3 regions of the Xanthomonas vesicatoria ATCC 35937 genome follow, and region 2 is predicted to be linked to each of the others. Evidence: predicted binding sites of a transcription regulator. Region 2 holds the regulator's gene; each other region holds the start of a gene.

Region 1 (7,606 bases), 2.5 Mb from region 2:
TGTATCGGCCAGATCGTCCAGCACCGGTGCGATCATCTTGCACGGGCCACACCACTCGGCCCAGAAATCCACCAGAACCGGTTCGCCGGATTGCAGTACTGCTGTATCGAAGTCGGCATCGCCGACATGTTGAACCTTGTCGCTCACGTTGGGTCTCCTGGAAACCAAACGGCCCACCCGGATCGGGCAGGCCGCCACATTGCGTTAAACTGGGGCATTGCGCGACTGAATCAAGTGTCAGTCCTGAAGCCGCGCTGTCCGCCACAAGAGCCGCAGTTTGCGACGCTGTCGGCATCGATGCAAGCCGCGCCCGGGCTGCCCAGGGCGCCTCACGAAGACGGAATAATGAGCGACAAACCGCTGACCGATTTGACTTTTTCCTCGTTCGACCTGCATCCGGCCTTGGTTGCCGGGCTGGAGAGCGCCGGGTTTACCCGCTGTACCCCGATCCAGGCGCTGACCCTGCCGGTCGCGTTGCCGGGCGGCGATGTCGCCGGCCAGGCCCAGACCGGCACCGGCAAGACGCTGGCGTTCCTGGTGGCGGTGATGAACCGCCTGCTGATCCGCCCGGCGCTGGCCGACCGCAAGCCGGAAGACCCGCGCGCACTGATCCTGGCGCCCACCCGCGAGCTGGCGATCCAGATCCACAAGGATGCGGTCAAGTTCGGCGCCGACCTGGGCCTGCGCTTTGCGCTGGTCTACGGCGGGGTGGACTACGACAAGCAGCGCGAGCTGCTGCAGCAGGGCGTGGACGTGATCATCGCCACCCCCGGACGGCTGATCGACTACGTCAAACAGCACAAGGTGGTGTCGCTGCACGCCTGCGAGATCTGCGTGCTGGACGAAGCCGACCGCATGTTCGACCTTGGCTTCATCAAGGACATCCGCTTCCTGCTGCGGCGCATGCCCGAGCGCGGTACCCGACAGACGCTGCTGTTCTCGGCCACGCTGAGCCACCGCGTGCTGGAGCTGGCCTACGAGCACATGAACGAGCCGGAAAAGCTCGTGGTCGAAACCGAGACCATCACTGCCGCACGCGTGCGCCAGCGCATCTATTTCCCCTCCGACGAAGAGAAGCAGACGCTGCTGCTGGGCCTGCTGTCGCGCAGCGAAGGTGCGCGCACCATGGTGTTCGTCAACACCAAGGCGTTCGTCGAGCGCGTGGCGCGCACCCTGGAGCGCAATGGTTACCGGGTCGGCGTGCTGTCTGGCGACGTGCCGCAGAAAAAGCGCGAGTCGCTGCTCAACCGCTTCCAGAAGGGCCAACTCGAAATCCTGGTTGCCACCGATGTGGCTGCACGCGGCCTGCATATCGATGGGGTCAAGTACGTCTACAACTACGACCTGCCGTTCGATGCGGAAGACTACGTGCACCGCATCGGCCGCACCGCGCGGCTGGGCGAAGAGGGCGATGCGATCAGCTTTGCCTGTGAGCGCTACGCGATGAGCCTGCCGGACATCGAGGCCTATATCGAGCAGAAGATTCCGGTCGAGCCGGTGACCACCGAGCTGCTGACCCCATTGCCGCGCACCCCGCGCGCACCGGTGGAAGGCGAAGAAGTCGACGACGACGCGGGCGACAGCGTGGGCACCATCTTCCGCGAAGCGCGCGAGCAGCGTGCGGCCGAAGAACAGCGCCGCGGCGGCGGCCGCAGCGGTCCGGGTGGCGCATCGCGCAGTGGCAGTGGCGGCGGTCGTCGCGACGGCGGCAGTGCCGACGGCAAGCCGCGTCCGCGTCGCAAACCGCGCGTTGAGGGCGAGGCTCCTATTGCAGCGGCTGCATCGGTTCCGCCGGTGGTTGCCGATGCCGCAATCGCTGCGCCGTCCATCGATGTCGATGGCGAGCGTGCACCGCGCAAGCGTCGTCGCCGTCGCAATGGCCGTCCGGTCGACGGCGCCGAGCCGGTCGCATCCACGCCGGTGCCCGCACCCGCTGCGCCGCGCAAGCCGACCCAGGTGGTTGCCAAGCCGGTGCGTGCCGCCGCCAAGCCGGGCGGTAGTCCGTCGCTGCTGAGCAGGATCGGCCGCCGCCTGCGTTCGTTGGTCTCGGGCAACTGACCACTGGCGGCATAAATCGCATCGCCGGTCTGCGGCGATGCGACGCAAGCGCTGGCGCTCCGGCATAATCGCTGGATGACCGTTCTGCGTTTCGACAACGTCAGCAAGCACTACGCCGGGGGCCACCAGGCGCTGACCGATGTCAGCTTCGAAGTGGCCGATGGCGAGATGCTGTTCGTGACCGGCCATTCCGGCGCCGGCAAAAGTACCTTGCTCAAATTGATCCACCTCAGCGAGCGTCCCAGCCAGGGCGCCGTGCTGCTGGGCGAACGCAACCTGCTCAAGGTACGTGGCCGGCAGATTCCGCTGCATCGTCGCCAGGTGGGCGCGGTCTATCAGGACCATCGCCTACTCAACGACCGCAGCATCGCCGAGAACGTGGCATTGCCGCTGATCCTGCGCGGCACCCGGCGTGCCGAGATCGGCAAGCGCGTGCGTTCTGCACTGGAACGCATCGGCCTGGCCCATCGCGAAAAAGCCTTGCCGTCGCAGTTGTCTGCAGGCGAGCAACAGCGCGTGGGCATTGCACGTGCCATCGTCGGCGAGCCGCGTCTGCTGGTGGCCGACGAACCCACCGGCAATCTCGACCCGGCGCTGGCCGCCGAAATCATGCAGTTGTTTGCCGAGTTGCCCGCGCGCGGCACCAGCGTGCTGGTGGTCAGCCATGACCTTGCCTTGCTCAAGCAAATGCGCAAGCGCGTGCTGATCCTGGATCACGGCCGCCTGGTCGACGACATCTCGCCGCAGGATCTGGCCGAATGAGCAAGCTCGCCAATACCGAAGCCGTGGCGCCCTCGCGCTTTGGCGTGTGGATCGATCACCACCTGCACAGCATCGCCTTCAGCCTGGGCCGCGCCATGCGCAAGCCATGGGCAACGCTGCTGACCATCGTGGTGATGGCTTTGGCGCTGGCGCTGCCGCTGGGGCTGTCGATCGCGCTGGACAACGTCAAGCTGCTCGCCGGCAGCGTGCAGCAGTCGCGCGAGATCAATCTGTTCCTCAAAGTCGATGTCGCCGCCGATGCCGCGCAGGCGCTTGCCGGCGAGTTGCGCGCGCGCCCCGATGTGGCGCAGGTGACGTTGCGCACGCCCGAGCAGGGGTTGGCCGCGTTGCGCGAGAGCGCCAAGCTCGACGAGGCTGCCGATGCTCTGGGCGAGAACCCGTTGCCGACGCTATTGATCGTTACCCCCGCCGATGCGGCCGACGACGCGCAGCTGGCGAACGCACTGCAGGCCCTGCCGCAGACCGACCAGGTGCAGCACGACGCGCTATGGCGCAAGCGCCTGGATGGCTGGCTACAGTTCGGGGAACGCCTGGTGCAGGTGCTGTCGGCACTGCTGGGTATTGGTGCGGTGCTGGTGGTCGGTAACACCGTGCGGCTGGACATCCAGTCGCGCCGCGAAGAAATCGGTGTGCTGCAATTGCTCGGCGCCAGCGACGGCTTCATCCGTCGCCCGTTCCTGTATCTGGGTGCGTGGTACGGGCTGGGCGCCGGCGCAGTCGCGCTCGCTCTGATCGCCGCGTCGGGCTTGGCATTGCGCGCGCCATTGGCCACATTGGCCGATAGCTACGGCAGTTCCTTTACCCTGCACGGACTGGATCTGCTGCATTCTGTGATGGTGCTGATCGGCACCCTGGTGCTGGGTTGGCTGGGCGCCTGGTTGGTGACCGGCCATTTCCTTCGTCAGACCCGTCCCACCGAGACCTGAGGCCTGCCATGCATCCACCAGATCTCAAACACCTGATCAGCGACGCACCACGCGTGATGGTCGTCGATGGTTCGAAACTGGTACGCAAGCTGATTGCCGACGTGCTCAAACGCGACCTGCCCAATGTGCAGGTAATCGGCTGCTCCAGCATCGCCGAAGCGCGCGATGCGCTGGAGGCCGGTGCCGTGGATCTGGTTACCACCTCGCTGTCCTTGCCCGATGGCGATGGGCTGACCCTGGCGCGCAGCGTGCGCGAAGCGGCCGGCCAGGCGTATGTGCCGGTGATCGTGGTGTCCGGCGATGCGCAGCAGCATCTGGTGGAGCGCCGCTTCACCGAATACGTCACCGATTATTTCGACAAGGCGCTGGGCCATGAAGCGCTGGCCACGTTCATCCGCGGCTATGTGCAGCCCGAGCCGGTGGTGGGCGCCACCGTGCTCTATATCGAAGACAGCCGCGTGGTGGCCGAGGCGACCAAACGCATGCTCGAGCGCCAGAGCCTGAAGGTGGTGCACGTACTCACCGCCGAAGATGCGTTTGCGCTGCTCACCGCCGAATCGCTGGGCCGCACCGAGCGCCGCATCGACGTGGTGCTGACCGACGTGACCCTCAAAGGCGAGCTCAACGGCCGCGATGTGGTCGAGCGGATTCGCATCGATTTCGCCTATGGCAAGCGCCGCCTGCCGGTGCTGGTGATGACCGGCGACACCAATCCGCGCAACCAGTCCGAACTGTTGCGCGCCGGTGCCAACGATCTGGTGCAAAAACCCATCGAAGAGCGCTTGCTGGTGACCAAGGTCCTGTTTCAACTGCGGCTGGCACGTCTTGAGGATCAGGCTGTCACGCTATGACCGAAGTAGAAGGACGTATCCAGCTGGAACCGTCGTGGAAGGCAAAAGTGGGCGACTGGTTGCTGCGCCCGGAGATGCAGGAGCTGTCTGCCTTCCTGCGTCAGCGCAAGGCCGCCGGTGCCCGGGTGTTCCCACCCGGGCCGCAGATCTTTGCCGCTTTCGATGCCACCCCGTTCGAGCAGGTCAAGGTGGTGATCCTGGGCCAGGACCCGTACCACGGCGAAGGCCAGGCGCACGGGCTGTGCTTTTCCGTTCTGCCGGGCGTGCCGGTGCCGCCGTCGCTGCTCAATATCTACAAAGAAATCCAGGACGATCTGGGCATCCCGCGTCCTGATCATGGCTATCTGATGCCGTGGGCGCGTCAGGGCGTGCTGCTGCTCAACGCGGTGCTGACGGTGGAGCAGGGCCGGGCCGGCGCGCACCAGAACAAGGGGTGGGAAGGCTTTACCGATCACGTGGTGGAGACGCTCAACCGCGAGCGCGAAGGCCTGGTGTTCCTGCTGTGGGGCAGCTACGCGCAGTCCAAGGGCAAGGTTATCGACCAGGCCCGCCATCGGGTGTTCAAGGCGCCCCATCCCTCGCCACTGTCGGCACATCGCGGCTTTCTGGGGTGCAGGCACTTCTCCAAGACCAACGAGCATCTGCAACGCCGCGGCCTCCAGCCGATCGATTGGTCGCTGCCGTCGCGCGACGCGTTGGACACAACGTTGGCCGCCGGCTGAACGACCTGGGTGCAGGCGCATTTCGCCGCAGATTTGTCACGGTCTGCGCAGGGGCGCAGTGCTACCGTAACGTCTGAATTCGGGGAGCTGTACGGTGGAACGCCGCCAAGGCTGGAAGCCCGAACGTCCTATAAATGGAACGCTGGGAACTCTTTCTGTACCCGGCAGTCCAATAGTTCGACTGCTAAGATGGTGCCTATGAACCAGACTACCTCGACTGCCCTTGTGGCAAACAATCTCCCGATTCCCAGTGCGCTCGGTTCGCTGGACGCCTACATCGGTGCCGTGCACCAGATCCCGGTGCTGTCGGTCGATGAGGAACAGAATCTGGCCCGCCGCTTCCGCGACGAGCTGGACCTGGACGCAGCGCGCGAATTGGTCCATTCCCACCTGCGCTTCGTGGTGCACGTGGCCCGCGGGTACAATGGCTACGGCCTGCCGCTGGGCGACCTGATCCAGGAAGGCAATATTGGCCTGATGAAGGCGGTCAAGCGTTTCGACCCGGAAATGGGCGTGCGCCTGGTCAGCTTCGCAGTGCATTGGATCCGTGCCGAAATGCACGAGTTCATCCTGAAGAACTGGCGCATCGTCAAGGTCGCCACGACCAAGGCGCAGCGCAAGCTGTTCTTCAACCTGCGCAAGTCCAAGACCCGCCTGGGCTGGCTCAATGCCTCGGAAGTGACTGCGGTTGCCAAGGATCTGAACGTCTCCGAGCGTGAAGTCATGGAGATGGAATCGCGCTTGTCCGGTCGCGACATCGGCTTCGATGCCTCGTCGGATGAAGACGACGATCATGGCCCGCCGTCGCCGGTCAGCTATCTGGTGGCCAACGAGGAAGATCCCTCGCAGGCTTACGAGCGGCACGACAGCGAAGACAACCAGTTGCAGTTGCTGCGCGAAGGTATGGCCGGCCTGGATACGCGCTCGCGCGACATCGTCAAACGCCGTTGGCTGGATTCGGAGTCCAAGGTGACGCTGCAGGAACTGGCCGACGAGTACGGCGTATCGGCCGAGCGTATTCGCCAGATCGAGGCGAACGCGCTGAAGAAGATGAAGGCGCTGTTCGTCGCCTGATCGGTACGAAAACGCGCGACGAGTTGCAAAAAACGGCCCGGTTATCCGGGCCGTTTTGCATTGCGCGCATGCCGTGTCTTATCGCGCGAAAGTGCCCGGGCGCGGCGCTCAACGTGCCGTGACGCCTTCAAGAGAAGCCTGGCATAGCGAATGTGCTGCAACAGGCACTCCAATCGGTCTGCGACATGCGGTACAGCAGCCTGCGCGCGGTGCACCTACTCCGGCGACCGTGCCACCGGAAGATGCCAGCCGTAGCGGATCGCCATGAAACGCAGGCCAAAACACACGCCGGCACCGGTTGCCAGCGACCAGGCTTGCGGCACTTCGAGTACATGACCGACGGCCACGATGCCGCCACCGGCAAGCGCGGCCACCGCATACAGCTCGGCCTGCAGCACCACTGGCGTGCGTGCCACCAACAGGTCGCGTGCGATGCCGCCGCCGATGCCGCTGAGCATGCCCAGCAAGGTGGAGCTCAGCGGGCTGAGGTGGTAGTCCAGCGCCTTGCTTGTGCCGTAGACCGCAAACAGCGCCAGCCCCGTTGCGTCGAAAATCTGCACCGGGTTGCGCAGCCGTTCCACTGCGGAGTGTCAATAGAAACCTGCGACGCCGGCCAGGCAGGCAGTGAGCAGATACTGCGGGTGCACCAGCGCTGCCGGCGGGGTAGCACCGATCAATACATCCCGCACGATGCCGCCGGACACTGCGGCCGCGCACGACAGTACCAGCACGCCGAACAGGTCCAGGCGATTGCGCACCGCCACCGTCGCGCCGCTAAGGGCGAACACGAAGGTGCCGAGCAGATCCAGCAGGAACAGGACAGTTGCCACGCATAGACCGTCGCATCGGGCCGCACAGCATCGCGCACGGCCGGTGCCGCTGTCACCCGTCCTTGCTGTTGGGTGGCGGGTCGTCGGTGGCGCCGCCGAAGATGATGCGTGCGGCGCGTTGATAGCTCCAGTACGCCATCGCCCAGTTCACCAGCACCACGAAGCGGTTGCGGAAGCCGATCAGGAAATAGACGTGCGCGGCCAGCCAGAACCACCACGCCACGATGCCTGACAACTTGAGCTTGCCCACGTGCACGATGGCCGCCATCCGACCGATGGTGGCCAGGTTGCCGAAGTCCTGATACCGGAACGCGGCTGCCGCCTGACCGTGCTGCCGTGCGCGGATCGCCTTGGCGATGTGC
Region 2 (7,606 bases):
TGCGCACTCATGCCAGGCGCTCGACGGCAAAGCGCGGCAGCGCCGCGAGTGCGGCCGGCGCGGCGGCCAGCACGTCGAACTCTTCGTAGCCTGCAGCCAGCGTGGCCTCCAGCGCGCTGTGCACCCCGGTGAGCGCGTGTCCTACCGCCTGCTCGAACGGCATATCGCGCAGCAAAAAGCCGATCAGCAGCGCCATCAGCACATCGCCAGTACCGGCCACGTCGACCGGCAGATGCGGGCTGGCCCAGCGATAGACCGCGTCGTTGCTGATCGCCAATGTCACCAGTTCGCCTGTCGCTCCAGCAACGCTGTGCGCAAGCACCCATTGCGGGCCGCGGGCGAGCAGCACGCGCGCCGCAGCGATGGCGTCGTCCTGTTCCAGGCTGGGCATACCGGTCAAGCGTCCCAGCTCGAACGCATTGGGCGTGACCAGCCAGGCATGCGGAAGCAGCCGTTCGGCGAATACGCGCTCCAGCCCCGGCTCGACATAGGGGCCGGTGTGCGTATCGCCGATCACCGGATCCAGGCAGTAGCGCAGTTGCGGCGCCTGCGGCAGGGTCTGCTCAATCCAATCGGCGAATGCTTCGCCGTTGGCCAGGCTGCCGAAATAGCCGGAGACCAGCATGCGCGCCCGCTGCGGCAGACCGCGCTCGGTGGCACCAAGCAGCAGATCGGCCAGCCAATCGGCGGGCAAGATACGGCCGCGCAAGGTAGCGTAGAACGGCGCGTTACTGAGCAAGGTCGTCGGCACTTCGGCCACACGCAATCCAAGCGCGCGCAACGGCGGCACGGCAGCGCTATTGCCAGCATGGCCGTAGACCAACTGCGACTGCACCGAGATCACATCGATCGGCGAAGGACCATCCGGGCGCTGGCGGCGACCGTGGACGAGATGGCTGTCGGTTGCATCGCTCATGGGAGGCGCCGTCGTGAAAGAAGACCCCCATTATCTGCCGCAATGCGTGAGCGCGTGGAGTGTTTGGCGCCGCGCGATGGTCAATGCGCCGCGCTTTGATTAAATGCTTGCTAGATGGGAGCTGACATTCGAGGCGACCGATCAAGCGAATATCAGCGCCGAACTCTCAAGCGCTGCATCATCTACGTGTTTGGTAGACGTTGGGACCTGACAAGGCGCGCTAGCGCTGAGTAACGCCGGCATAGGCTGGAGCGTGGCGATGGATGTCGATCGCCTGATTCGTCCCGCTACGGGAGCCTGAGGTCGCAGTTCTAGCGACCTCCAACTAAGAACGCAACTGCCTCGCTCATTCTCGCCAACTTCCACGCCCGCTCCCGACAGGAGCAGGCACGGCTTGTTCGGCAGCGTTCCTTACTGCCCTTGACGTCGCTTACGACGTCATGCGATCCCAGAAACCCTTGACGCCATCGATGAAGGTGGCCGACTTGGGCGAATGCTTACGCGCATCCTCACCGGTGAACGTTGCCTCGAACTGCTGCAGCAACTCGCGCTGATCGGCCGTCAGGTTGACCGGCGTTTCGACCACGACACGGCAATACAGATCGCCTTCGCTGCGGCTGCGCACCGAACGCACGCCCTTGCCGCGCAGGCGGAACAACTTGCCGGTCTGCGTCTCGGCTGGAATACGGATTTCCGCTTCGCCGCCCAGGGTCGCAACGCGCACGGTATCGCCGAGCGCCGCCTGCGAAATGCGGATCGGCACTTCGCAATGCAGGTCGTCGCCGTCGCGCTGGAAGATCGCATGCTCGCGCACACGCACTTCCACATACAGATCGCCCGGAGGTGTGCCGGCAGGGCCAGCTTCGCCTTCGCCTGCCAGACGAATGCGATCGCCGGTGTCCACGCCGGCCGGCACCTTGATCGACAGCACCTTGTCCTCTTCCACGCGACCGGCACCATGGCAGGTCTTGCACGGATTCTGGATCAGCGTACCGCGCCCGTCGCAGTGCGGGCAGCTTTGCTGCATGGCAAAGATGCCGCGCTGGATGCGCACCTGTCCACGCCCATGGCAGGTAGCGCAGGTCTCGACCTTGCCGTCTTCCGAGCCGCTGCCGTGGCAGGGCTCGCATTCGATCAGTGTCGGAATCTCGATGCGTCGCTCGATACCCGCGACGGCTTCTTCCAGATCCAGTTCCAGCACGTAACCGACGTCGGCGCCACGTCGCGCAGCGCGCGGACCGGCGGCGCCACCGCCAAAAATATTGCCGAAGATATCGCCAAAGATATCTCCCATATCCGGGCCACCCGGCCCGCCACCGCCACCGCCCATGCCGTGCTCGAATGCCGCATGGCCATGCGCATCGTAGGCACGGCGCTTGTTGCCGTCCGACAACACTTCATAGGCTTCCTTGCACTCCTTGAACATCGCCTCCGACGCAGCGTCGCCCGGATTGCGGTCAGGATGGTGCTTCATGGCGCAACGTCGATACGCCTTCTTCAGCTCGTCGTCGCTGGCGCCGCGGGCAACGCCCAGCACTTCGTAGTAATCGCGTTTGCTCATAAGCCGGTATTGGGGATTCGTGATTCGTGATTCGGTTGAAACGCAAAGGCGGACAGCGTGCTGCTGGTCCGCCCTGGCGACGCGACGCGTAGAGGATATCGGGAGGAAGGGGCGCGCGCTTTAGCGCTTGCCGATCCTCGCTCCCGACTCCCAAATCACGACTTACTTCTTGTCGTCCTTGACCTCGGTGAACTCGGCGTCCACCACGTCATCGGCGGCCTTGGAGGCCTGTGCATTACCGCTGGCCGCATCGGCGTTGCCGCCCTGCTCTGCCGCGGCGGCCGCTGCATACAGCGACTGGCCGGCTTCTTCCAGGGTCTTGCTGCGCGCTTCGATCTGCGCCTTGTCGTCGCCCTTCATGGCGGTTTCCAGGTCGGCCAGCGCCGCTTCCACCTTGCCGATCACATCGCCACCGACCTTGCTGCCATGCTCGGTGATCGCGGTGCGGGTGGCGTGGATGAGGCCATCGGCCTGGTTGCGGGTCTGCACCAGTTCCTGGAACTTCTTGTCTTCCTCGCGGTTGGCTTCCGCGTCGGCGACCATGCGCTGGATCTCTTCGTCCGACAAGCCCGACCCGGCCTTGATCTCGACCTTCTGTTCCTTGTTGGTCTTCTTGTCCTTGGCCGACACATGCAGGATGCCGTTGGCGTCGATGTCGAACGACACCTCCACCTGCGGCATGCCGCGCGGCGCCGGCTCGATGCCGGACAGATCGAACTTGGCCAACGACTTGTTGAAGCGGGCCTGCTCGCGCTCACCCTGCAACACGTGCACGGTCACGGCCGACTGGTTGTCCTCGGCGGTGGAGAAGGTCTGCGAGGCCTTGGTCGGGATGGTGGTGTTCTTTTCGATGATCTTGGTGAACACGCCGCCCATGGTTTCGATCCCCAGCGACAGCGGGGTCACGTCCAGCAGCAGCACATCCTTGACGTCGCCGGCCAGCACGCCGCCCTGGATCGCGGCGCCCACGGCCACCGCTTCGTCCGGGTTGACGTCCTTGCGCGGTTCCTTGCCGAAGAAATCGGCAACCGCCTGCTGCACCTTCGGCATGCGGGTCTGACCGCCGACCAGGATCACTTCATTGATGTCGCTGGCGCGCAGGCCGGCGTCGTTCAACGCGGTGCGGCACGGCTCGATCGACTTCTTGACCAAGTCTTCCACCAGCGCTTCGAGCTTGGCACGGGTCAGCTTGATGTTGAGGTGCTTCGGGCCCGACGCATCGGCCGTGACGTACGGCAGGTTCACTTCGGTCTGCTGGCTGGTCGACAGCTCGATCTTGGCGCGCTCTGCGGCATCTTTCAGGCGTTGCAGCGCCAACGGGTCCTTGCGCAGATCGATGCCCTGATCTTTGTTGAACTCGTCCACCAGGTATTCGATGACGCGGTTGTCGAAGTCTTCGCCGCCCAGGAAGGTGTCGCCGTTGGTGGCCAGCACTTCGAACTGCTTTTCGCCATCGACTTCGGCAATTTCGATGATCGATACGTCGAAGGTGCCGCCGCCCAGGTCGTACACGGCGATCTTGCGGTCGCCGCCATTCTTGTCCAGGCCATAGGCCAGGGCTGCGGCAGTCGGCTCGTTGATGATGCGCTTGACGTCCAGACCGGCGATGCGACCAGCGTCCTTGGTGGCCTGACGCTGGCTGTCGTTGAAGTATGCCGGCACGGTGATCACCGCTTCGGTGACCTTCTCGCCGAGGAAGTCTTCAGCGGTCTTCTTCATCTTTTCCAGCACGCGCGCGGAGATTTCCTGCGGCGCCATGCGCTTGGCATCGCTGGTCTGCACCCAGGCGTCGCCATTGTCGTGCGCGAGGATGCCGTACGGCACGTGCGAGATGTCTTTCTGCACCTCGGCGTCGGTGAACTTGCGGCCGATCAGACGCTTCACCGCGTAGAAGGTGTTCTTCGGGTTGGTTACCGCCTGGCGCTTGGCCGAGGCACCAACCAGCACTTCGCCGTCCTTGGTGTAGGCGACGATCGAAGGCGTGGTGCGATCGCCCTCGGAATTTTCGATGACGCGGGCCTTGCCGCCGTCCATGATCGACACGCACGAGTTCGTGGTGCCGAGGTCAATACCAATGATCTTGCCCATGGATACGCTCCTGATGATTCTGTAGCTGTGTCCGGCGACGCCGGGTCTGGCTGAGATGTGGGGGTGGCGCGCAGGTGTTCAAGCCATCTGTGCGCATCTGTGTTCCAACGGCGCGCCCGGCAGTTCAGCCGGGCGCTGCCGATCAGTCGTGCTTGGCCACGACCACCAGGGCCGGGCGCAGCAGACGGTCGTTGAGCAGGTAGCCCTTCTGGAACACCTGTACGACATGGCCCGGCGCAATGCCGTCGGCCTCGCCCTGGCTGATCGCCTGGTGCTGATCCGGGTTGAACGGCTGGCCGACCGGGTCGAGCAGGGTCAGGCCGTTGTCGGCCGCGACCTTGAGCAGTTGCTTGTAGGTCATGTCCAGGCCATCACGCAGCGGGCTGGGCTCGGTACCGGCTGCGGTCAGGCCGGCGTCCAGGCTGTCGAACACCGGCAGCAGCTCGCCCAGCAGCTTCTCGTTGGCGAACTTGCGCGCGTTCTCGACATCGCGCGCGATGCGCTTGCGCTGGTTTTCCAGATCGGCGCGCTCACGCAGGGCGTCGGCCTTGACCAGGGCGATCTCGCTGCGCAGCGACTCGATCTCGGCCTTGAGCGGATCGGTCTCGGGTGGGTTCTGGGACAGGTCTTCGGAATCGAATTCGGGGTGGTCTTGGTTCATATGCAGTTCCCGGGCAAGCGGAACGCCCGCCCCAACGTCACCCCGTATGTGGGCGCCCGCGCGCGTTTCAAGCAAAAACCATCGTGCCGATCGATGCCGGTTATCGCACCCCGGGCGGCTCCATCGCCGCGCCCAGTACCTGGGCGGCAGTCTGCACCAGCGGAATCAGCCGGTCGTAAGCCATGCGTTTGGGCCCGATCACCCCCAGCACGCCCAGCACCTGGCCGTTGGCAGCGTACGGCGCGGTGACCAGCGAGACGTCTTCCAGCGACACCATGCCGGTCTCTTCGCCGATGAAGATGCGCACGCCCGGCGCCTGGATGGTGCGTTCGAGCAGTTGCAGGATCTCGCGCTTGCTGGCGAAAGCTTCGAACAGCTCGCGCAGCCGGTCCAGGTCCGACAGGTCCTGCACGCCCATCAGCCGGGCCTGCCCGGCCATCACCATGTCCTCGGCATCGGCCGGCACCAGTGCCTCGCTGGCCAGGTCCACGCTATGGGCCAGCAGCTGCTCCATCTCGTTCTTGGCCATGCGCAGTTCGCGCAAGAGGCTGGCGCGGATATCGGACAGCGCGCGCCCGGCGAACTGAGCATTGAGGTAATTGGCCACCCGTTCCAGCTCGGCCGGCTCGTAGGCGCGGCGCGGCTCGATCACCCGGTTCTGCACTTCGTTGTCGGCAAACACCAGGATCGCCAGCACGCGGCGTGCGTCCAGCGCCACGAAATCGATATGCCGGAACGCAAACTGCTCGCGGCGCGGCGCGCTGACCACCCCCACGAAGTGACTCATCGCCGACAGCATCTGCGAGGCGCTACCCAGCAGCGACTGGGTGCCGTTGCCGCTGGCCAGCTCCGCGCGCAGGCGGCGCACTTCCTCCTCGCCGGGCGGCTGCATCTGCACCAGGCTGTCTACGAACACCCGGTAGCCGTGTGCGGTGGGCACACGCCCGGCCGAGGTATGCGGGGAGCTGAGCAGGCCCACGTCCTCCAGATCGGCCAGAATATTGCGGATGGTCGCTGGGCTCACATCCAGCCCGGCATGCTGGGCCAGGGTTTTCGAGCCCACCGGTTCGCCATCGCGGATGTAGCGCGCGATCAAGGTGCGCAGCAACTGGCGTGCGCGGGGGTCGAGCATTGGGGACTGGGACGCGCGCATGGGATCATCCGGTGAGACTGGGCATAGATAATGTCTGGCCCCGGGGATGGCAAGCGTCCGACTCCCTGCCCCCACCTTCCTCCCCTAAGCTTCCCCAACGCATTCACACTCGACCCCCATGCTCAGACATCTCTCGATCAAGGATTTCGCCGTTGTCCGCGCCACCGAGCTCGAATTCGGGCCGGGCATGACCGTGGTATCGGGCGAAACCGGCGCCGGCAAGTCGCTGATGGTGGACGCGCTGGGCTTTCTGTCCGGCCTGCGCGCCGACAGTGGCGTGGTGCGCCATGGCGCCGACCGCGCAGAGCTGTCGGCAGAATTCCAGTTGCCGGCCGAGCACCCGGGCCTGAACTGGCTAGCCGACAACGAGCTCGATGACGAGGCCCAATGCCAGCTGAGGCGCATCATCCGCGCCGACGGCGGCTCGCGTGCCTGGATCAACGGCCGCCCGGTGACCTCCTCGCAGTTGGCCGAACTGGCCTCGAAACTGGTGGAAATCCACGGCCAGCATGAGCACCAGGCACTGATGGCCCGCAACAGCCAGCTTGCCCTGCTCGACGCCTACGCCCGTAACAGTGCCCAACGCGAGCAGGTGCGCCAGACCAGCCAGCGCTGGCAGGCGCTGCTGGACGAGCGCGATGCGCTGTCGGCGCAGGGCGATGTGTCCGACCGCATCGGCTTTCTGGAACACCAGCTCGGCGAGCTGGAACGCGAAGACCTGGACCCGGCGGCGATCGCCGCCCTGGACGTCAATCACCGCCGGCAGGCGCATGCCACCGCACTGATCAGCGCCTGTGACAGCGTGGCCCAGCAACTCAACGGCGATGACGGCGCGTCGGCACTGGGCTTGTTGCAGGACAGCCGCCACGATCTGGCGCGTGTCGCCGAGCACGAACCGCGCTTGGGAGAGGTGGACGCCCTGCTGGACAGCGCCGTGATCCAGATCGAAGAGGCGCTGGCGCTGCTGGACCGCGTGCGCGACGACCTGGATGCCGACCCGGCCCAGTTCGAAGCGATGGAGCGCCGTCTCGGCCGCCTGCACGACCTGGCGCGCAAGCACCGTGTCGCCCCGGACGAGCTGGCCGCCCACCGCGACCATCTGAGCGCCGAGGTCGAGAGCCTGCGTGGCGCCGACGAGCGCCTGCAGCAGCTGGACAAGCACATCGAATCCGCCACCGGCGTCTGGCGCGCCGCGGCCGGCGTGCTCAGCGACAGTCGCAGCGCCGC
Region 3 (7,606 bases), 1.3 Mb from region 2:
TCCTCGCGGGCGGCGTGGATGCGCTCCACCAGCACATGCTCGGCGTTGGACTGCAGGCTGCTGAGCGTGTGCCCGGCGGCCTGCGCGCGGTCCACCAGGGCCGCATCGATCTGCGCCAGCGTGGTGCGCCCGTAGACCTCCGGCTCGCGGGTGCCGAGCAGATTGAGGTTAGGGCCGTGCAGCAGCAGCAGGTGGGCCATGACATCCAGTAGAGCGGAAAGGCCGGAAGTCTGCGCGATGCTGGCGATGCTGTCCAGATAGCAGAAGTTATGCGTGTTTTAAACAGATGTTTTAAATGGCCGCGGGTCGCGGCCGGTGCGAGTGCTGGCGGGCATCCGGGCAGAACAGGTCCGGTTGCGAGGTCTGCTACCTGCCCTGCGTGCAGCATCCTCGCAGGGGCATGCAGTCAGGCGCGATGCGCTGGGGCGCGGCAACCGTGAGACACGGCCACGACGGCAGCGCTGCCGGTCTGCAGGTTCGCATCCTCCACTGCCGCGCGTCAGGATTTTGTTCCGGCAGCAGCAGGTCATCGTTCGGGTCTTCAATTGTGCTGCCCATGCAATGGTGGATCGCCCGGGGGCTTGCCGCGGAAATCGGCGCAGTGGCCGCAATGGCGTGCCGCAAGTCGTGCCGCCAGCGATGCCGCCGGTCGCGGCTGGCGTCTGTCGGCGCCACAGACGGCAAGCGGATGCGCGCCGTTAGTCGCCGGATCTGCTTGCGCTCCGCAGCGGAGCGCCGCCACGGCAACGCTCCATGTCAGTGCAGCGCCATGCGCCGCCTGGACGTCGTCGGCGGGGTTGGTACGCCGGCCTCGATGCGTTCGTAGAACACCACGTTCTTGCCCGCATTCCGAAACGCGGCTCAACGCGCCGCGCGCAGCAACGCATCCTCGGTGATCGCATTGGTCAGCACGGTGGGCAGGATCGCCGGCGGCGCGCCGGGGCCGTAGACCACGTACAGCGGTACGCCGACTGCCTGGTGCTGGTCGAGGAAGGTGCTGATGGCCGGGTCGACATTGGTCCAGTCGCCTTTCATGTAGACCGCATCGACACGGCGCAGCGCATCGCGGAAGTCGGCGCCGCCCAGCACGTTCTTTTCGTTGGCCTTGCAGGTCACGCACCAGTCGGCGGTCATGTTGACGAACACCACGCGGTTGTCGGCACGCAGGCGATCCAGCAACTGCGGCGAAAACGCGACTGCCCCTTCGCTGGCGGCGGTGGCGGCCGGCAGGCGCAGGCGGGTGACACCCACCACCGGCACGATGGCCAGCACCAGCATCACCGCGGCCAGGCGCATGCCCGCGCGATTGCTGTTCCAGCGGCTGCGCTCGAAACACCACAGGCCCAGCGCCAGCAGGGTGGCGCCGACCAGCATCAGCGCCAGCGCATCCACGCCGCGCTGCTTGCCCAGCACCCATAGCAGCCAGATCGCGGTGAGATACATCGGGAACGCCAGGACCTGCTTGAGCGTCTCCATCCACGCACCGGGCGTGGGCAGGCGCCGCGCCAGCGACGGAATGAAGCCGATCAGCAGGAACGGTAGCGCCAGGCCCAGGCCCAGCGCCAGAAACACCAGCATCGCCAGCAGCGCAGGCGCGGTGAACGCATACGCCAGAGCGGTGCCCATGAACGGGGCGATGCAGGGGCTGGCGACCACGCAGGCCAGCACGCCGGTGAAGAAATCGCCCAGCGGGCCGTTGCGCGCGGCCAGCGACTGGCCGATGCCGCCAAGATTGCTGCCCAGCGTGAACACGCCCGACAGGCTCAGGCCCACTGCGAACATCAAATATGCCAACGCTGCCACGAACCACGGCTGCTGTAACTGGAAGCCCCAACCGGCCGCCTGGCCGGCCGCGCGCAGGGCGATCACCAGCCCGCCGATGGCGGCGAACGACACCAGCACGCCCAGCGAATACCAGATGGCATGGCTGCGCGCGTGGCTGCGGCTCTCGCCGCTGTGGGCCAGACCCAGTACTTTCAGCGAGAGGATCGGCAGCACGCACGGCATCAAATTCAGCACCAGGCCACCGAGCAGCGCCAGCGCCAGCATCGCCAGCAGGCTCTTGTCGGTGTGCGGCGGCTGGGTGCGCTGTGGGTTATCGGCTGCCGCCGTCGGCGCGGACTGTGTCTCGCTGTCTGACCGCTGTGCCGGGGCTGGCTCGGGGGGCGCCTGCCCGGCGGCCAGCGGCGAGATCATCAGCGGGGCGGCTTGCGCCTGGTTCTGCGGCGACACCGTGCCGGCGGGCAGGTCCAGCGTTACGCGGCGGGTCATGGGCGGGTAGCAGATGCCATCGGTCTGGCAGCCCTGGAAGGTGGCCACCAGGGTCACGCGCGCCGGGTCGGGATGCTCGCGCAGCAGCGGCAAGGTGACCTCGGCCTGGTCGAAATACACCACCACATCGCCGAAGTGTTCGTCGCGATGGGTCTTGCCTTGCGGCCAGCGTGGCAGCCCGGTACGCACGCCGCTGCTGCCTTCCAGCGCCAGCGAGGTGCGGTCGCGGTAGAGGTAATAACCCGGTGCCGGGGTGAAGCGCAGCAGCAGGCTGTTGCCGTCGCCGACGATGGCTTCGAAGTTGAACGCCTGCTCGGCGGGCAGTGGCAACGCGTCCACGCCGGCAGTCTGGCCGGGCGACCCGAACAGGCGCGGGCCGGGCACGGCGCGTGGCACCAGCGCGCCCAGATTCTCGCGTTGCGGCATGCCGGTGGCTGCCGCCGTTGTCTGTGCGCCGGGCAGGGTGACGCGGATCTCGCGCCGCTGCGGCGGGTAGCACACCCCGGCATCGGCGCAGCCCTGGTACTGCACCTGCAACACCGCGGTTTTCAGCGCCGGATCGGCCTTGCCGGCCAAGGTGGCCTGCAATTGTTTGCGGTAGGTCTGCACCTGCCCGAAGAACTCATCGTGCTTGCTCTCGCCCTCCGGCAGCGCCAGTTCGCCGGCAGAAAAGCCCTGTCCGGATTTGACGCTGATGCGGTGCCGATACAGGTAATAGCCCGGCGCGATCTTCCAGGTCAGGCCGATGCTGTCGCGGCTGTCGGCCTGGGCGCTGAGCACGAACGCCTGGTCCACCGGCAGCAGGTCGGCCTCGCTGACCGCCTGCGCGGCCGGCGCCACCAATGCGAGCGAGGCGGCGATGACAGGGGCGGACAACAGTGCGCAGCGGGCGATCCAGCGGGACAGAAACTTCATGGACGTCAGGATTCCTTGCGGGTGTCGGCCCGGACCCAATCGAGATAGGCCGGCAGCCCGGCGCTGGCTTGGACAGCGACCGCCTCCGGCAGTTCATACGGATGCAGTGCCCGCAGCCGCGCGATGGTGTCGGGCAGGACGTCTTCCCAGGTCTTGATCAGCAGCTGCACCTCGGTGCTGCGCTCGATCGCACCATTCCAGCGGTACAGCGATTGCGCGCCGGGCAGCTGGGTGACGCAGGCGGCCAGCCGTTCGTCGAGCAAGGCACGCGCGATGCGGTCGGCACTGTCGGCATCCGGGCAGGTGCTGAACAACAAATGGAGGGAAGAGGCGTTCATTCGGCCCGGCAGTGTAATCCCCTGCCTGCGGGGGATCGACTGCGCGTTCCGCAATAGGGCGTCAACTTCGCTGGATTGGCGCCGCAGGCGGGCCGGGCGGTAGCGACTGTTGGTGGTTGGGTAGCCAGAGAGGTGCGCTGGGCGGCCATGACGGCGTCTGTGCGTACGCCCATGAACGTAACACGCCGGGTGACTCGCCAGCGCCGAATACCGCTGGCCGAGACGTGCCTGGACCATGCTCCGCGCCAACGTCGGGTTCGCGCAGAGAAAAGCGAGGCTGGCGCACGATTAGCAACAGAGCCCCGTTACTCCAGGAACGTGGGTTGGAGCGACCACTTGCCCCAACCCGGCATCGCGATGCGCAGGGTGTGCTGGTGTATGAGCGCCTGGTGCCGACGGTGGTGGTCGTGCCGCATGCGGCATCGGACCCGCGATGCAGTGCGGGTCCAACCTGTGACCGGCGAGGTGCTACTGCGTGGCGATCGCCGCCACTGGCGCCCGACGCCCCACGGCACGGCGCCATTTCGGCACACGCGGAACACCACTGAAGCCGTAGCGGCCCGACGCACCCTGCGTCGGGCCGATAGGTCTCAGTTGGCCAGCTGGCAGCTGGCCGGCTTGGCCGAGGTGAACAGGCCGGCGGTGGCCCATTCGGGATGGTCGACGAACGGGTTGCGGTTGCCCTGGAAGCTGAAGATCACCTGGTTGCGCGCGCGCTCGGCATCGTCCGGCGGGTCGGCCTGGTGCCAGGCCAGCAAGGTGGACAACAGGCCCATGTAGGCCGACGAGGCCGAGGTCTGCACGATCCGGCTGCGGTCGTCGGTGAGTTCCAGGTCCGGCTCGGACTGGCCGGTGGCCGCATCAAGGCCGCCTTCGTAGCGGATCGCCATGTACATCACCGCGCGCGCCATATCGCCCTTGCGCCGGCCCCACACCTCGAAGGTGCCGCTGTTGCCGTCCGGCGTGCGGACCCAGTTGGAATTGCCCGGATAGCGCCCGCTGCCACCGCCGCTGCCGTCGTTGACCTCGGTCACCCGCTCGCCGCAGCTGCTGGTGCAGGTGGCGTAAGGCTTGTTGCCGCGGTCGGCGTTGAAGGTGGTGTCGGTCAGGTACAGCATGTGGGTATCGGTGTAGGGCGCGTACGGCAGGCCGCGGTCGCCGGTGGCGCTGCCGAAGCCCAGCGAGTTGGGCCAGGTGTGCTCGCGGTTGTAGGTGAGCCCGCTGCCGGTGCCGGCGCGGTCGCTGACCTTGGCGTAGCTGCGGTTGCGGTAGGCGTCCAGGATGCGGCCGCTGTTGTTGGGGTCCTCGTCGGCCATCTCCAGGATGGTCCAGGTGTTGGTGCCGGTCCCGCTGTACGGGTAGACCGTGTGGCCGCGGATGGTGGCGTTGAGCGAGCAGCGCAGCTGGCTGGGGCTGGTGGTGTTCACCCGCGAGTAGTAGCCGGTGCCGCCGCCGCTGGCGGTCGCCACGGTAAACGCGATGGATTGATTGGCCGCCGGGCTCAGCCCGCTGGCATCGCGGATGGCGCTGGCGGTGATCGCCAGGGTGCAGCGCTCGCCGCCGACCAGCGCGGTGTTGGTGGACAGGGTGAAGCGGGTACCGCTGGTCGGGTAGCTGAGCGCCACCGTACCGGAGCTGGCGCAGCGCAGCGCAAAGGCGCCCCCGCTCAGCGTCACTGCTTCGCTGAAGCCAACGCTCAGATCGCCGGCTGCCGGGAAGCCGCTCGCGCCCTGGGCGGGCGTGGTGCTGGTGATCGTCGGCGCGGCGCCGGTTTCGCCGCCACCGCCGCTGCCGTTGAAGGTCTGGCCGCGATTGCACGCGCCGAAGGTCTGCGCTGCCGAGCCCGCCCAGCTGAAGTTGGCTGCGGCACTGCCGGTACCGGTGAGTTGCAGCGAACTGCCCACCGCGCTGCTGTTGCTCTCGCTGACCGGCAGGTTCTGGCTGGTGACACCGCCCGCCGGGCCACCGCTGCCGGTGATGGCGCCTTCGTAGCTCAGGAACTGCACCAGTTGGCCACCCGGGTCCACCAGCGCCACGCCGTCGTTGGGCCCGTTCTGCACGCCGTTGCTGGCGTAGCTGACGGTGGCAATGCGCACCTGGCTGCCGCAGCTGATCAGGCTGCCGGCCGGGACCGCCGTGTTGGCATAGACGGTTGCCGCACTGGGCGCGCTGCCGTTGTACAGGTAGATGCGGTAGCCGCTCAGCGATTCGCCGGCGGTGGCCACCACTTCCACGCCTTCGCCGGTGTCGCCGGAGGCGCCTGCGTCGTCGTAATGCAGTTCATTGATGAACACCGCCGCATTGGCGGAGGTGACGGTCAGCGCAAACGCGCAGGCCAGGGGAAGGGTGCAACGCAGCGATACAGCACGGGACGGCAACCTCATCGACAGCTCCTTGTGATCGGGGAATGCGTTCCCGACTGTAGAGGCTGCGCATGACAAGTGATGGAACCTGGTTCCATTTTTAGAGCGAGTGGCGCCCGGGCGGCAGTGGCCTCGGATCGGCAAATGGATGGTCGCCTGCAGCCAGTGACGGCACCCGCGCACGGTGTCCGTCTTCCTTCGTGCGATCCCCGCCCGGCCGACAACGGTTCGCTGCGTTCTGCCGCCGCCGCCCGGCCTCCGAAGGAGACCAGCCGAAGAAAAAATTTTGCGTCCGGCCCTTGAAACCCGCCCGCGCAGCACAATCTCTGGCCCGCACCCGCTCTGTCGGGTTTTTTCCGCGCGCTGTGCTGGCAGTCGTCACATACGAGTGCTAACATCGCCGATAATTTCCAGGCCAATCAATCACTTAAGAGGGTCTTTCTCTATGAGCATCAAGCCGCTTCACGACCGCGTTGTAGTCAAGCCGATCGAAGCCGACGAAGTTTCCGCCGGCGGCATCGTGATCCCGGACTCCGCCAAGGAAAAGTCCACCAAGGGTGAAGTCGTCGCCATCGGCGCCGGCAAGCCCCTGGACAACGGCAGCCTGCGCGCGCCGGTGGTCAAGGTCGGCGACAAGGTCATCTACGGCCAGTACGCCGGCAGCAGCTACAAGTCCGAAGGCGTCGAGTACAAGGTGCTGCGCGAAGACGACATTCTGGCCGTCATCGGCTGATCAGGCGCTATGCGCCGGGAATCGGGAGTTGGGAATCGGGAATAGGCAAAGCGGCTAGCGCCCTTCGCCATCCACCCCGCCCCGATTCACGCTGTTGATCTACCGATTCCCCATTTCCTATTCCCCATTTCCGGAGTTACATACAAATGGCTGCTAAAGACATTCGTTTCGGTGAAGACGCACGTACCCGTATGGTTCGTGGCGTGAACGTGCTTGCCAATGCCGTCAAGGCCACCCTGGGCCCGAAGGGCCGCAACGTCGTGCTCGAAAAGAGCTTCGGCGCGCCGACCATCACCAAGGACGGCGTCTCCGTCGCCAAGGAAATCGAACTGGCTGACAAGTTCGAGAACATGGGCGCGCAGATGGTCAAGGAAGTTGCTTCCAAGACCAATGACAACGCTGGCGACGGCACCACCACCGCCACCGTGCTGGCCCAGGCCCTGATCCGCGAAGGCGCCAAGGCCGTGGCCGCCGGCATGAACCCGATGGACCTCAAGCGCGGTATCGACCAGGCCGTCAAGGCCGCCGTCATCGAGCTGAAGAACATCTCCAAGCCCACCACCGACGACAAGGCGATTGCCCAGGTCGGCACCATCTCGGCCAACTCGGACGAATCGATCGGCAACATCATTGCCGAAGCGATGCAGAAGGTCGGCAAGGAAGGCGTGATCACCGTTGAAGAAGGCTCGGGCCTGGAAAACGAGCTGGACGTGGTCGAGGGCATGCAGTTCGATCGCGGCTATCTCTCCCCGTACTTCATCAACAACCAGCAGAGCCAGTCGGCCGACCTGGACGACCCGTTCATCCTGCTGCACGACAAGAAGATCTCCAACGTGCGCGATCTGCTGCCCGTGCTGGAAGGCGTGGCCAAGGCCGGCAAGCCGCTGCTGATCGTGGCTGAAGAAGTCGAAGGCGAAGCGCTGGCGACGCTGGTGGTCAACACCATCCGCGGCATCGTCAAGGTCGTAGCCGTCAAGGCCCCGGGC

What was found. The regulator HrcA, encoded in region 2, represses chaperone genes, less so after heat shock. The targets are predictions, from matches to a motif close to TTNGCACTCNNNNNNNNNGAGTGCNAA.
Region 1: a site for HrcA is predicted at 5,502-5,528, ahead of rpoH (RNA polymerase sigma factor RpoH). Genes of this name have one in related genera too.
Region 3: a site for HrcA is predicted at 6,256-6,282, ahead of BJD12_RS15320 (co-chaperone GroES). Genes of this name have one in related genera too.

The regions. Positions count from the first base shown of each region.
Region 1 is NZ_CP018725.1:2,280,197-2,287,802, reverse strand. Features, by position in the region: gene trxA (thioredoxin TrxA) at 1-147, opposite strand, end outside; gene rhlB (ATP-dependent RNA helicase RhlB) at 346-2,058, shown strand; gene ftsE (cell division ATP-binding protein FtsE) at 2,134-2,820, shown strand; gene ftsX (permease-like cell division protein FtsX) at 2,817-3,767, shown strand; gene BJD12_RS10000 (response regulator) at 3,776-4,618, shown strand; gene ung (uracil-DNA glycosylase) at 4,615-5,340, shown strand; gene rpoH (RNA polymerase sigma factor RpoH) at 5,539-6,414, shown strand; partial or broken gene BJD12_RS24220 (trimeric intracellular cation channel family protein) at 6,630-7,244, opposite strand; gene BJD12_RS09975 (NAD(P)/FAD-dependent oxidoreductase) at 7,297-7,606, opposite strand, start outside.
Region 2 is NZ_CP018725.1:4,791,952-4,799,557, reverse strand. Features, by position in the region: gene BJD12_RS20965 (prephenate dehydrogenase) at 1-11, opposite strand, end outside; gene pdxY (pyridoxal kinase) at 8-916, opposite strand; gene dnaJ (molecular chaperone DnaJ) at 1,347-2,477, opposite strand; gene dnaK (molecular chaperone DnaK) at 2,640-4,565, opposite strand; gene grpE (nucleotide exchange factor GrpE) at 4,708-5,226, opposite strand; gene hrcA (heat-inducible transcriptional repressor HrcA) at 5,327-6,358, opposite strand; gene recN (DNA repair protein RecN) at 6,498-7,606, shown strand, end outside.
Region 3 is NZ_CP018725.1:3,530,220-3,537,825, forward strand. Features, by position in the region: gene aroQ (type II 3-dehydroquinate dehydratase) at 1-200, opposite strand, end outside; gene BJD12_RS15305 (protein-disulfide reductase DsbD family protein) at 862-3,186, opposite strand; gene cutA (divalent-cation tolerance protein CutA) at 3,192-3,524, opposite strand; gene BJD12_RS15315 (endonuclease) at 4,115-5,908, opposite strand; gene BJD12_RS15320 (co-chaperone GroES) at 6,333-6,620, shown strand; gene groL (chaperonin GroEL) at 6,767-7,606, shown strand, end outside.